DNA from 2 places in the Parabacteroides sp. AF19-14 genome. Region 2 is predicted to be linked to the other one. Evidence: riboswitches for the same ligand, from Rfam matches in the RefSeq annotation. Region 2 holds a riboswitch; the other holds the start of a gene.
What was found. A riboswitch is a leader RNA that binds a small molecule or an ion and turns the genes downstream of it on or off. The one in region 2 is predicted to bind cobalamin.
Positions count from the first base shown of each region.

Region 1: it holds a riboswitch for cobalamin, as region 2 does, so the genes downstream of both, DWX33_RS00330 (sirohydrochlorin cobaltochelatase) here and accC (acetyl-CoA carboxylase biotin carboxylase subunit) in region 2, are expected to answer to the same signal.

Region 1 covers NZ_QTMJ01000001.1:77,175-86,435, reverse strand. The annotation lists gene DWX33_RS00345 (aconitate hydratase) at 1-1,767, opposite strand, end outside; gene DWX33_RS00340 (bifunctional aspartate transaminase/aspartate 4-decarboxylase) at 2,038-3,687, opposite strand; gene aspT (aspartate-alanine antiporter) at 3,700-5,397, opposite strand; cobalamin riboswitch at 5,484-5,681, shown strand; gene DWX33_RS00330 (sirohydrochlorin cobaltochelatase) at 5,809-6,726, shown strand; gene DWX33_RS00325 (TonB-dependent siderophore receptor) at 6,874-9,255, shown strand.
Region 2 covers NZ_QTMJ01000006.1:120,952-127,037, forward strand. The annotation lists gene DWX33_RS08250 (acyl-CoA carboxylase subunit beta) at 1-1,451, opposite strand, end outside; gene DWX33_RS08255 (biotin/lipoyl-containing protein) at 1,444-1,968, opposite strand; gene accC (acetyl-CoA carboxylase biotin carboxylase subunit) at 1,981-3,492, opposite strand; cobalamin riboswitch at 3,578-3,779, opposite strand; gene DWX33_RS08265 (sugar O-acetyltransferase) at 4,269-4,862, shown strand; gene DWX33_RS08270 (HAD family phosphatase) at 4,855-5,472, shown strand; gene DWX33_RS08275 (TerB family tellurite resistance protein) at 5,563-6,086, shown strand, end outside.

The DNA of each region.
Region 1 (9,261 bases), on a different contig from region 2:
ATTATCCGATATATTTTCCAAATGCCCACGGAAACGTAACCATGGACCGGCCATCGAGATATGATCCGTCGTACATTTACCTTCAGCCTTGATAAGAAGGGGCATATCCGTGAAATCCTCTCCATTCCAAGGAGCGAAAGGCTTTAATGCTTGTAGGCGGTTGGATTCCGGATCGATGTTCACCACTACGTTCTTACCCGTAGGTGCCAGATAGCCGTTATCCTTTACCTCGAAACCTTTCGGCGGGAAATCCGTGCCTTTCGGTTCTTTCAGTTTCACAACCTTACCATCCTCTGTCTTCAAGGTATCGGTCAAAGGATTGAAACATAGATCACCTGCGATGGTCAAGGCCAGTGTCAGTTCCGGAGAAGCGACAAAAGCATGTGTATTCGGATTACCGTCCGCACGTTTAGCGAAGTTACGATTAAATGAAGTAACGATCGAATTCTTACGGGTATTATCATCCGTATGACGTTTCCATTGTCCGATACAAGGACCACAGGCATTCGCCATAATGGTTGCGCCAATCCGTTCAAAATCACCGATAATACCATCTCTTTCCGCCGTATAACGGATTTGCTCGGAACCCGGGTTGATGATCAAGGGTGCCGCTACCGGTATTTTATCCTCATAAGCTTGGCGAGCAATGGATGCCGCACGGCTTAGATCTTGATAAGAAGAGTTGGTACAGGAACCGATTAATCCGACCTCCATCTTTCGGGGATAGCCATTCGCTTTTACTTTTGCGGCAAACTCCGAGATAGGCGTAGCTGCATCCGGCGTGAACGGACCGTTGATATGCGGCTCCAATTCGGAAAGGTTAATAACGATTACACGATCGTAAAACTTATCTGGCTCGGCACGAACGTCCATATCCGCTTCCAGATATTCACCAATAGCTTCGGCCCAGCTCGCTACCTCGTCACGTCCCGTGGCACGAAGATATTGAGCCATTGTATTATCGAATGGGAATAAAGAAGTAGTCGCTCCTACCTCGGCACCCATATTACAGATCGTAGCTTTTCCGGTCGCTGAGATGGAGGCGGTGCCCGGACCGAAATATTCGATGATAGCGTTCGTTCCACCTTTTACGGTTAAGATGCCCGCTAGCTTAAGAATCACGTCCTTCGGCGAGGCCCAACCATTCAAACTACCAGTTAACTTAACACCAATTAGTTTCGGCATCTTCAGTTCCCATTCCATTCCGGTCATGACATCCACGGCGTCGGCTCCTCCTACTCCGATAGCGACCATTCCAAGTCCTCCGGCATTCGGGGTATGTGAATCAGTTCCTACCATCATACCGCCGGGAAACGCATAATTTTCCAATACCACTTGATGGATAATGCCTGCTCCGGGTTTCCAAAAACCGATTCCATATTTATCGGAGACCGATTTCAAGAAATCATAGACCTCGCTATTGCTTTTGGTAGCCGTATCGATATCCGTCTTGGCTCCCATATTCGCTTGGATCAAATGGTCGCAATGCACGGTAGCCGGTACTGCGGATTTTTCTTTTCCGGCGTTCATGAATTGTAAAAGCGCCATCTGAGCGGTGGCATCTTGCATAGCCACACGGTCGGGACGGAAATTCACATAATCCTCACCTCTTTTGAAAAGGCGAGTCGAGCTTTCATCGTATAGATGCGCATATAAGATTTTCTCGGCCAAGGTCATCGGGCGACCACCGATACGTTCGCGGGCTGTGTCCACTCTTCTGGGGAAATTTGCATAGAAATTTCTAAGCATGTCAATGTCGTACACCATATTCATATTCGTTTTTTATTGTAAGCCTTTTCGCAAATATATTTATCTATAACCAGCTAAAATGTAATAAATAAGACATCTGCCAATGAGTCTTTGTTTTTATTATCAACAAATATATAATATAATGAAATACAATTTGTTCGATAATTTCTATGAGGTTATAGAGGTTATTTATAATCTCCCGGATAACTTAGAAAAACGGGCTAATCGCACGTTTATTAATAAAACGTACCATTAGCCCGTTTTGTTCAAGCCTTGGAGCTGTTTTTTCTACTTATCGAGACTTTCTTTCCATCTTTGGGCATAACTATGCAAAATAGATGCGATACCCTCTCCGATCCGGACATAATCTTCCCGTTTAAGGTTGGCTAAAGATGTGCGGATAGACCACTCGGGAGCATCAAAACCTCCTCCGTTCAGTAAAACCAAGGAAGTTTCCTGTGCCAGACGGAAAACGACATCCAGAGGTTCGTAATTCTTTTTTAGATATTCCACGAAATCATCCCCATAGAATTTCTTAGCCCAGACAAGCATATCGATCTCACTATAATATCCCGCACGCAAAGGGTCGTCTAATAAGGTGAATCCGGTGCTTTCCCACAATGTGTGTAAACGCTCGTGGATCATATCCTGCATCCTTTTCTTATAGGTATTTTCCGCATCTAATAGAGCGAAAGACGCAAACAGAGACATTTGTGTTTGCTGTGGCAAGGAAAGACCGGCCGTATGATTCAAGGCTACTTGACGGCTATCGGCTACCATACGATCAATAAAGCGGATATCCTCGGGATGTAAGGATAGACTGCTATATCGTTTTTTTAGAAGCTCCTGTTTATCTCTTGGCAATTCACGGATCATCCGGTCGTAAATATTATCTTGATGTAAAGCGATTACCGCCAATCTCCATCCGGTTGCCCCGAAATATTTGGAGAAAGAGTAGACACATAACGTATTCTTTGGTAATTCGGCCATCATCGAGCGAAAATGCGGAATAAATGTCGCATACACATCATCCGTAATAATCATGAGGTTGGGATTGTCGTTCCGTACGATCTCAACGATCCTATTCATCAATGCTTTTGTCAATCCGTATGAAGGCGGGTTGCTCGGGTTTGTTATGAAAGCGGCTTTCACGCTAGGATCTTTCAGGACATCTAAATCTTTTTCTTGATATTGCCACGTGTGATAGCCGTCTTTTGTCATCTTCAAGGCTTTTATCTCTATGACATTAAAAAGATAACGAGCCTGTTCCGGAATCTCTATATAAGGAGTGAATACCGGAGCGAAGAGAACGATCTTGTCTCCCTTATTCAACAAGAAATTCTGTTGCAAGGAATCGAAGATATAACACATGGCGGCAGTTCCGCCCTCGGTAGCGAAAAGGTCGAATATTCCCTCAGGGGGCTGGTTATCACATAATTCTTGGTCTAAATAATCCCGCACGAGCATTTCCGTATATTTCAAGATACGATCGGGAACCGGATATTGATCACCAATGACACCTTCCGCCCATTCATATACAAGCTCATTCTCATCTACACCTTTTTCCGTGACCAGATATTCATAGGTACCCTTCAATAAAGTAGCGCCGGGAGATTGCGCATGTTTCTTTAGAAACTGTACGAAGCGAGACGCGATCCTTTTGCGGTTGGGAACCCCTGCGGCTCCGGCCATCTCATCTGCCAATTCGGTTTCCCGCTGGCATTCCTCCAAGGCGAACTGCCCTAATAGGAAGAATGCCTCCCGTGGAACCGTACTGATCCAGTTTGGATTTCCCCTTCCTGCGTTCAGCATGATGTGCGTACTTTTACGAGCGCTCTCATCCGCTAACTCTATCAAGATGTTCTTTAGCTCGAAAGGGCTAATCTCCGACATCTTTTTCTCATATTCTCTCGTGACATGTATTTTCTTCTTGTCCATACATTATATATATTACATGATTAGCACAATAACGACACCCCAGATGATTAATAAAGTATTACCCACCGCATAGGTAACGGTATAGCCTAAGGCTGGAGTCTCACTTCCTACGGCATCTTCCACCGCTCCTAATGCGGCAGTTGTCGTACGTGAACCCGCCGTACAACCTAAAGTAATAGCCGGGTGGAACTTAAAAACGTAACGTCCCATCAGAATACCGATGATAAGCGGGATAGATGTCGCTAAAGCACCGATAATAAATAAACTTATACCGACTTCCTTCAATCCGGTCACGAAACTGGGACCCGCCGTGATACCGACTACGGCGATAAACATATTCAATCCCAAATTATTTAATATCCAGACGGAAGGCTCCGGAATACGCCCGAAGGTCGGATGCTTAGAACGAAGCCATCCAAAGACGAGCCCGGCTATCAAAGCACCTCCACTCGTACTTAGGCTAATCGGGACACCCCCGAAATGAATCGCGAGCGAACCTAAAATTCCCCCTAAGAAAATACCGATACCCACGAAAATCAAATCGGTCTGATTGGTTGGGCGATCGGGATATCCTAAAGCCGTCGCCGCTTTATTTACCTCTGATTTCATGCCTACCAATTCCAGCATATCACCGGAATCTATCACCGTAGCGGCCAAGACCGGGATATTGATACCCGCACGCCTTACGGACTTGATGCTAACACCATGCATGAACGATTGATTGCGTAAATAGCAGATCTTTTTCCCCACGTATTCCTTATGGATCACTAGTACGGGTAACGTCTCTGCCGGAAAATCGAGCAATTCAATGTCATTGACCTCGTCGCCAATCCAGTTCTCCTCTCCGATCACGAATTCCCGGCGACCGCTTAGGACAACCTCATTTCCGGTATGTAAAACCAAATCCGGTTTAACATCGGTTACTACATTATTAATACGGACACGCTCCACGAACAAATGCCGTCCCAATTGGTCTAAATACACCTCCAACTGCTTTACGCTTTTGCCATCCTTGAACCATTCATTACTAATCTTATAGGCCCGGAAAGTTACCGGACGGGCGGCAGGCATAAAGCCCGGTTGCTCGCTCTCGTCGTTATTTCCCATTTTAGCCTCTAGCTCTTTACACGCTTTTTTCACGTAGTCGAGTCCTCCTAAAAGACGTGGCCCGATATCACTCACTAACCATGCGGATCCTGCCGTACCGAAAATATAAGTTACCGCATAGGCCACGGGCATTACATTTACCATAGCACTTTTATCCGTATCGCTAATATTCATCTGTCCGATCGTATCTTCGGCAACTCCTAATACTGCCGACATCGTCTGGGAGCCCGCCAATAATCCTGCGGCCTCGCCTGCGTTATATCCCATAAGTTTCGCTAACAAAAAAGGAGCGATCAAACAAAATATACACATGACGGCGGCGAAAAGCATTTGAGGAAGACCTTCCTTTTTCAATCCCCGGAAGAACTGTGGCCCAACGCTATATCCTACAGCGAAGAGGAACATCAAGAAAAAGACGGACTTTAACGGTCCGCTTATATCGATTTTTAATTGCCCGATCAATACACCGACCAATAATACGCTGGTAACCGTTCCCAGCGTGAACTTCTTTATCTTAAACTTGCCAATCCAGAAACCGAGAGCTAAGGTTATGAAAACAGCTAGCTCCGGATAATGTTGAAGTAAATTAGTTATCCATTCCATATCTATTTATTTGATGTTAAACAAAAAAGATGCTATTGGAACAGGGATTCTTTGAAAGATGTTGTTACTTTTCGGGATTATTTATATAAATTTGCGACCGCTTAGGTGATAGAGTTTGTCTACCGACAACTCTATAAAAGGGAATCCGGTTAGAATCCGGAACAGTGCCCGCTACTGTGAAGCTCTTGAAAAGGAAAGCGTTCTGCTATGCCACTGTCTTAAGAAAGATGGGAAGGTTGCTTTCCGAGCCAGTCAGGAAACCTGCCAAGCGAAGTAATGATTAATTCCTCCCGGGGTCAGGAGTAATTAAGAGGATAGAAATATCACCTATATCTAAAAGATGTTGGAGACGTAATAATACGTTGTCTCCGTGGGATTGATATGTAATCTAATTATTAATATATTCATATGATGAGGAAACACTTACTATCTTTCTTCTTGCTGGTCATCAGCCTAGTTTGTCGTGCGCACGATGGCGAGAATTTTGTAGCATCCGATTTATTCGCCTCTTTACAACCGGGCGATAAGGCCGCTTTATTGATGGTACATTTTGGAACAACCCATGATGATACCCGTGCCTTGACAATCGACGCGATCAATCAAAAAGCGAAAGAAGCTTTCAAAGATGTTGAGTTGCGTGAGGCATGGACTTCTCGCATTGTAATGCGCCGCTTAAAAGCTCGTGGCGTAGAGAAACTGAACCCGATCGAGGCCTTGGAAAAATTAAAGACTGATGGTTATACACATGTCTTGATCCAATCCACGAATATAATCGAAGGTATCGAGATGGAATCCTTACGTAAGGATGTTGCCACCATGAAATCTTCTTTCAAGGAGATTCGTATCGGTAATCCTTTATTGTATACACCGGAGGATTATGAGGCGGTAATCGCCGCTATCATAAAAAATGGGGCGAAAGAAGGCGCTACTTTATTGGTAGGCCATGGCACTTATACACCGGCGACGGCCCAATATGCTATGTTGGATTATATGTTGAAGGAGAAGGGATTCAAGGATTATTCCGTAGGAACCATCGAGGGCTATCCTACTTTTGATACGATGGTAGCCCAAGTAAAGGCCAATGGAACGAAGAAAGTCTTGTTGATGCCATTTATGTTTGTTGCCGGAGACCATGCGAAAAACGATATCGCCGGTGATTGGAAAGAGGAATTGGAAAAGAAAGGCTACGAGGTAAGCGTATTTATGGAAGGTCTGGGACAGAATCCGGATATCCAGAAGATCTTCATCGAACATGCCCGTTTCATGGCTAAACATAAGATGATCGATATCGTTGATAAGAAGAAAGCTTATGCGGTAGAGAAGGACTAAAAAAGTTCACTACACAATGTTTTTTATTCCTTTCGGAAGAAAAAGTAATTCCTTCCGAAAGAAACTAAATTTTCATTCGAAGGAAAATGGAATTTCTTTCGAAAGGGATTTCACATGCATACAATAAACAGTTATAATGCTAAATATATGAAAAGAGTTTTGACAATCTTACCGTTGACAGCCTTATGTATCAGTACGATGCAGGCACAACACAAGAATGAGTACACGAATTTCGCCGATACGACATTCAATATTCAAGAAGTCGTAGCGACCGCCGCACGCAAGCCACGTCCACAAATCACGAAGTTGGACGTACCTATGAAATATCTTCCTATTTCAATTAATAGCATTACGGCGAGTAGTTTGGAGTTGAGAGGTATCCGTAATATCCAAGATGCGGTACGCTTTATGCCGGGCGTACGATTCCAAACATCTTATGGCGCATTTCAACAATTGTCGATCCGTGGTTTCGATCATTCTATCATGATGATAGACGGTATCCGCGATGAACGTTCGGCAATAAACAACTCTTATCCCGTACCCGATCTATCCTGTATCGAGTCTATTGAATTATTAAAGGGACCGGCTTCTGTACTTTACGGACATTCAGCCGTAGGTGGAACCTTGAATATCGTTCGTAAATCCCCGTCAGAGAAACAGAGCGTTAACGCCCGATTGGCCTACGGTAGTTACGAGAATAAAGAGGCGACGCTTGGCATGGGCGGTAAATTGGTCGGTCCGGTCAATTATTACGCCAATGTCAACTTTTCCGATCAAGAGGGCTGGCGTGATAATGGCAACCGTCGCTTTTCCGGTTATCTGGCATTGCAAGCTAAAATGACGGAACGTGACCTATTAGATGTTCGTGGAGGTTTTAACCGCGACTTCTATGGAACGGAGATTGGTCTTCCCGATTTAATGGCAAATGATGTATATAATGCGCAAACAGGACAGTTATATCTCCATAAAAATGATATGCTACCGGGACTTGACCGTGAGGCTCGCTACAATAACGAGTCCGACTTTATGAAGAATCACGCTTGGAACATATCGACGCAGTACACACATACTTTTTGGAACGGTGCGAAACTAACAGATCGCCTTTCTTACAATAACGACGATATCAACTATTTTGGGACGGAAGCCCTCGACTATCTCGAAAGTGATGATCCGATCTATGATCATTATTATATGAAAAACGGCCAGAAAAAATATATCTGTTTGGACAGCGTATATCTTTCTTTCCCGCTTCGCTTCTCCCATATCTCCAAGACTGTCGCCAATACGCTCGAGTTGAGCGGTAAATTCAAGACGGGTGAGATAAAGCATACGTATATGGGAGGTTACTCTTTCGTCGCCTTGAATCGTACCAGCTATTCGGGCTATAATTTAGGGGATGATGTTCAGGGTCCCGGCCTTTATTCGCATGTATCCGTTTATGATCCGCATAGCATGGGATATATGACCAGTAAATTCTCGAAAGCGACGGTTACGCATCATTATTCCAACAGCCTTTATCTTCAAGATATGGTTGAGTTCAACGAGCAATGGAAGGTATTAGCCGCTCTACGTTACGACTTTTTCCGTTATATGTCCGCCAGCGCTACAACTCCTACCGGACGACGTGAGTATGAGGAGCATTCAAGCTTCAATATGATAAAGAATAAGGCGTTGACTTATCGTTTCGGAGCGGTCTATCTGCCCCATCCGAATACATCCATTTATGCGTCTTTCGCCTCTTTCTTCAAGCCGATCCGTACGTTCTATCAAGATAACGTCATTTATGTAGGAGGTGATGGAAATCGTTTCGAGCCTGCTCGCAATGAGGAAGTATTTAAGCCGGAGAAAGGATACCAAGCCGAGGTGGGGCTTAAATATCAATTGAACAATATATTAAGCGCCAATGCCAGCTTGTTCTATATCCGGAAGATGAACAGTACGGCTACGTTGACCAACAACTATCAAGTGGAGGTAAACGGCGAGACTACCACGAAGAGCGTAATCGGACAGGTGGGTGTACAAGATTCCAAGGGTTTTGATTTTGATGTCACTCTTTCTCCGGTAAGCACCTTAGCGCTGACGATCGGTTATGGATTGAACGACTCCAAGATCCGGGAGATGAAAGAAATAAAGGATCCGGAATTGATCGAGGCTATCTATGGCAATAACCCGGATGAGACAAAGCAACAATTGAATAGCCAAGAAGGAAACTGGCAGAGCAACGTACCGAACCAGACTTTCTACGCATACGGCAGTTATACCATCCCTCGGGGTGTCTTGAAGAATCTGGAATTTCACTTGAGTAGCAGTTATACCGGTAAAGTATACCGTAATACATCTAACAACTCTTGGTTCGATCCGTATTGGGTAACCGATTTCGGTATGTCTTATTTGTTGAACAACAATATTCACCTTACATTCAACTTGAATAACTTGTTTGACAACAATTATTATAACCAAGCGCTCGGACAACAGATGGTGCCAAGCATGCCTCGTAATTTCCAAGTGGCTATCTCCTATACATTATAATATATA
Region 2 (6,086 bases):
AAACGTGTGTCTCTAGGTTGTATGACTTCATCTATAAATCCTTGCTCGGCTGCCCGGTAAGGATTTGAGAATTTCTCGGTGTATTCACGAATTGCTTGTTTCTTCTCCTCATCGTTGGCTTTCCGGTATAATATATTCACGGCACCTTCAGCCCCCATCACCGCAATCTCAGCCATCGGATATGCCAAGTTTATATCGGCACCGGTAGGCTTACTTGCCATTACGATATAGGCTCCCCCGTAAGCCTTCCGGGTAATCAACGTGATTTTGGGAACCGTGGCCTCCGCATAAGCGTAGACAATTTTTGCCCCGTGGCGTATAATTCCCGCATGTTCTTGCGTACAGCCCGGCAAGAAGCCCGGCACATCCTCGAACGTGATCAATGGAATATTGAAGCAATCGCAGAAGCGAATGAAACGTGCGGCCTTATCAGAAGCATCGATATCCAAGACTCCCGCTAAAAAGGCAGGTTGGTTCCCTACGATACCTATGGTACGGCCTCCCAAACGAGCGAATCCCACTACAATATTGCGAGCGAAATGAGGCATAACCTCGAAAAAGTAATGATTATCCACTATCGGCTCTATAATATCCTTGATGTCATAAGGGACATTAGGATCTTCCGGAATCACATGCTGCAACGACTCTTCTACCCGACGCACATCGTCAGCACAAGCTATAACTGGAGCGTCTTCCATATTATTAGAAGGCAGGAAACTCAGAAGTTCCCGGATACTCATCAAAGTCTCCTCTTCCGTATCACACACAAAATGTGCGACCCCGCTTTTTCCGCTATGTACCTGCGCCCCGCCCAGCTCTTCCTTATCGATCACCTCGTGAGTCACCGCCTTTACGACATCCGGCCCCGTGATAAACATATGACTTTGCTCTTTGACCATAAAAATAAAATCGGTCAAAGCCGGGGAATAACAAGCGCCCCCCGCACAAGGCCCCAAAATAGCCGATAATTGGGGAACGACTCCCGAGGCCATCGTATTTTGGTAAAAGATAGAAGCATAACCAGCCAAGCTATTCACCCCTTCTTGAATCCGGGCACCCCCCGAGTCATTCAAGGCGATGATCGGCGCTCCGTTCTTTAAGGCTAATTGTTGCACTTTCACGATCTTAGCGGCATTCGTGGCACTCAAGGTCCCACCGTATGCGGTAAAATCATAAGCGTAAACAAATACCAAACGACCATCGATCTTTCCATAACCACTTACCATTCCATCACCGGGAATCTTATTCTTATCCATCCCGAAGTTTGTACACCGATGCACCACGAATTTATCCAGCTCATTGAAAGTCCCTTTATCCAACAGCATCTCGATTCGTTCACGGGCGGTCATACGCCCGCAAGCATGTTGTTTCTCAATGCGATTCAATCCTCCTCCCAACGAGGCCTCTTTATTCAAAGCCTCAAAATCTTTATATAATTGCTCGTTATTCATATGAATCATCTTTTAATAGGTCTAAAGTCATAAGCACTTGATTGTTATCAACGGAATCTCCCTCGGATACCAATATATCTTTTACCACGCATGCTGAGCTTACCTTATAGTTACTCTGCATCTTCATCGCCTCAAGTACGACCACGGTATCCCCCGTTTCCAAGCGATCTCCTTTCCGCACAGGTATTTTCACGACTTTACCCGGCATCGGGGCGACAATCTTGTCATCTTGCTTCTCTTCCGCACTTTTACGCATACGCAAATATTTCTTTTGGGTATCTACGATATCCACATGATAGGAACGGTAGAACATATTCACGTCATAACTCCGATGATCTTCTCCGGAGATGATCTCCGCGTTAAATGAGTTCCCATCGTGCAAGACAGAACAACTGCCGTTCTCCGTCATCACGATATCCACATCATACGGCTTCCCGTCGATAGAAAGCCGGACTTTATTCCCTTCTTTACTGACCAATGTCACATCGGCCACACGATTTCCGATATGTATTTCCATAACCAATACCCGTTAAATCCGTAAGACACCTTTTTGTAAACCAAACTCCCGCCAACGGCTGATAGGACGTGTATCCACCAATTGGGTAGAAGTATTTTCCTCTAAATTCATCAAATAATCCATATAAGCGGCGATCATGGCGATATTCTCGATTTCCTCGTTATTACCGTTAGACCGTTGTAGCATCCGGGCATTCTTAGCGATAAATAATGTATTATATTCCCCTTTCACGAAATCAGGATTATGCATGATACGTTTCAAATAACTGAGGTTCGTCTTTAAGCCCGTGATTTTATATTCATATAGAACCCGGCGCATACGCTCGATCGCATACGCACGTGTCGTTGCCCATACGATTAATTTACCGATCATAGGGTCATAATAGACCGGAATCTCATACCCTTCATATACATAGCTATCGATACGTACCCCGATACCATTCGGTTCCGTTAATTGCCGGATAATACCCGGGGAAGGCATGAAATTATTTTCCGTATCCTCCGCACAGATCCGGCACTCGATGGCATGTCCTCGTTGGAAAAGATCTTCTTGACGAAGATGCAAAACCTCATTATTGGCGATACGGATTTGTTCCTTTACCAAATCCACCCCTACCACTTCTTCCGTGATAGGATGCTCTACTTGTAGCCGGGTATTCATTTCCAAAAAATAAAAATGGCGGTCCTTATCTACAAGGAACTCTATCGTTCCCGCTCCGGAATAATGAACCGCTTTAGCCGCAGCCACAGCCTTTTCCCCCATTTCTTTACGTAAGTCCGCTGTTAGGAATGGAGACGGGCTTTCCTCTACTATTTTCTGGTTACGACGTTGAACCGAACATTCCCGGTCAAATAGATGAATGACATTACCATGGTTATCTCCCAATATCTGGAATTCTATATGATGCGGCTCCTCTACGAATTTCTCTATATATACCGTATCATCACCAAATGAGGACAACGATTCTGAACGAGCCGTATGATAAGCCTCGACAACCTCGCCCTTCTCATGTATCAGGCGCATCCCTTTTCCTCCACCTCCCATAGAAGCTTTCAGCATAACAGGGAAACCAATTTCTTCGCAAACCCGAAGCGCTTCTTCCGCACTTTGCAACGGTTGCTCCGTACCGGGAACCACAGGAACCTCTGCGGCGATCATGCGTTTGCGTGCGGCGATCTTATCTCCCATCGCTTCCATCGTCTCCGCTGACGGGCCGATAAATATCAATCCTTCTTGCTTACAACAGCGTGCGAAGTCCGCGTTCTCCGACAAGAAACCATAACCGGGATGTATCGCATCGGCATGGTGCCGTTTCGCCGCAGCGATCAGATTGTCTATATTCAAATAACTTTCCTTGGAAGCCGCCGGGCCTATCAAGGCTGCCTCATCCGCATACATTACATGCCGAGCGGTACGATCGGTCTCCGAATATACGGCAACAGTGCGAATCCCCATCTCCTTACATGAGCGCATCACACGGATAGCGATCTCACCTCGATTCGCAACAAGCACTTTACGGATCATGTCGCCACGAGGACATAAATTCTCCATAAATCATTAACTATTGATTCTTATTCTTTTCGTACTGCTTTCCTAATCCCTCGAGCAAAAACAGCCTTTAATGAATGGCAGGTCTTCTGACTGACTCCCATCTTGAGGCCTTCCCGGTCGCTAGAACCAGTGGCGATAGTGTTGTTTCAAGATGTTCTTCGGAGCTTCACAGCAGCGGGACTGTCCGGGATTCACACCCGATTCCCTTTTAATCCACATACCCGAATGGTATATGCGGAACCGATTCGGGGGCAAAGATAGTATTTTTTATTTAACTATCCACTTCAGCCAGGCCGGAATATACGGAATACACGGATCCCAAGTAAAATTCCGTACAATAAGCTCACAAGAGAAGCTTATGCATAAAGCATTAAAAATCAAAATTAAAAAAACAGGATAATCTTTCTGCGAAAACACATACATGTTTTTGAAAAAAGTCGTACGTGTTTTCTGGAAAGGTCGTACGTGTTTTCCTGAATCCTTCCACCGAAAACAATAGCGCATGCTAAAATTTACAAGAAGCTCCACTTAAATGAGATGTTAAATGAAAAAGCCTTACTTTTTGTAGAGTCAACAGGCAAGTACAGTTTTTATACATTTCGTTTGTTCGTGTTCTCAGCTATTTTGTGTAACTTTGCGTATGCTTGAAGGCATATCAATTTGAAGCTGCCTATTCTTGCTTGCGTTACCTTGTCGTAATAATTGGCTCAAATAAAGAATAAGACTCTACAATGAGATGAATTGAACACATGAAAACTGAATATCAAAAATGTATGGATGAGGAGCCTTTCGACGGCTCATCGCCCGAAATAACGGAAATGACTGTCCGTAACAAAAGGCTACTACACCAACTCAGAGAAACGGATTATGCCGACAATGAGGCAAAGCAGCGCATCTATCGGCAGATGTTCGGAAGTATCGGCAAGGATGTTTACATCGACATAGACTTCCGATGCGAGTATGGGAAAAACATCTATTTCGGGAACAAGGTGATCGTGAACATGAACTGTACGTTCCTCGATAATAACAATATCATTATCGGTAACAACGTGATGATAGCCCCCGATGTGAAAATATATACCGCAACTCATTCCGTTCACCTTGCGGAAAGGATGCCGGAAAGGACACATCCCGGAGCGTCCATCTGCGACACAATTGCCCGACCTGTCCTTATAGAAGATGGTGTATGGATAGGAGGCGGCTCTACAATCCTTCCGGGTGTGACTGTCGGCCAAAACTCTGTCATCGGAGCAGGCAGTGTTGTCGTGAAAGATATTCCTGCCAATTCCATAGCTGTCGGCAATCCTTGCCGTGTAATTAAAAATATCGAAGATAATGATTAAAAACCTCATTTTTGATTTTGGCAAGGTCCTCGTAAATCACGATTTGCAACCCTTGCTTGAACGACATTTCGGGGATGATGAAGTGTCACTAATCGGTTTTCACAAAATTCTATCAGATCCGAAATTTATAAACATGTGCGACCGTGGAATAATCCCGTTTGATAAAATGATTGACGGAGCGATAAAAAGGTATCCTGAATATAGTGATGCCTTCACGTTTTTCAAAGATAATTATCTAGAAGAGATAACAGGAGAGATTGAAGGTATGCGTGTACTTCTAAAAAAGTTAAAGCAATCTGGATTCAAACTATATGGGTTGACGAACTGGAGCGACACAATCTACCGGGTCATGGAGAAATTCGACATATTCCGGTTACTTGACGGTATGGTAATATCATGTGAGGAACACTTCATCAAGCCAGAAAAGGAAATTTATCTTCGCCTTCGTGACAAATATGGCCTTAAACCGTCGGAATGTTTGTTTACGGATGACAGAATGGTGAATGTGTTGGGTGCAAAGGCGATTGGAATGGAAGCTGTATTGTTCACAACACCCAAAGAATATATTTTTGAAATAGAGCGAATTTGCGGTATCAAAATTGAACAATGATGAATACCAGAAATTGCAACAGCCGGAGATGCGTTTAGAGAATAGCGAATATCGCACCATTGATTAACGACAAATAAAACAAAGAAGAATATGGGTATCGGAAAATGGATAGGCGGTGTCTTGGGGTTTATGGCATTCGGACCACTGGGCGCTTTAGCCGGTATTATATTAGGCTCTTTCTTTGAGGAAGAGGCAAACATGACGGGACAGCCCTTCGGTGGCAGAACCAATTACGATGATCAATATACACGAAGAGACCCATACGCCGGGGAGCGTAACAGTTTCCTTTTCTCCATGTTGGTAATGGCCTCCTATATCATCCGTGCCGATGGGAAAATCATGCACAGCGAGATGGAATATGTCCGTCAATTCCTCCGAAGGAACTTCGGCGAGATCGCCGTAGGCCAAGGTGAAGAGATATTGCTAAAGCTTTTCGACCAAGCCAAACGCATGGAGCAAGAGAATAGCATAGGATTCAAGAATACCATCCGGGAATGCGGAACCCAGATCGCATACAACCTAAGTTATGAGGAGCGGCTGCAACTGCTGGCGTTCCTCGCCGAGATCGCTAAGAGCGACGGTAATGTTTGCGCCACCGAGATCAACGCTTTAAA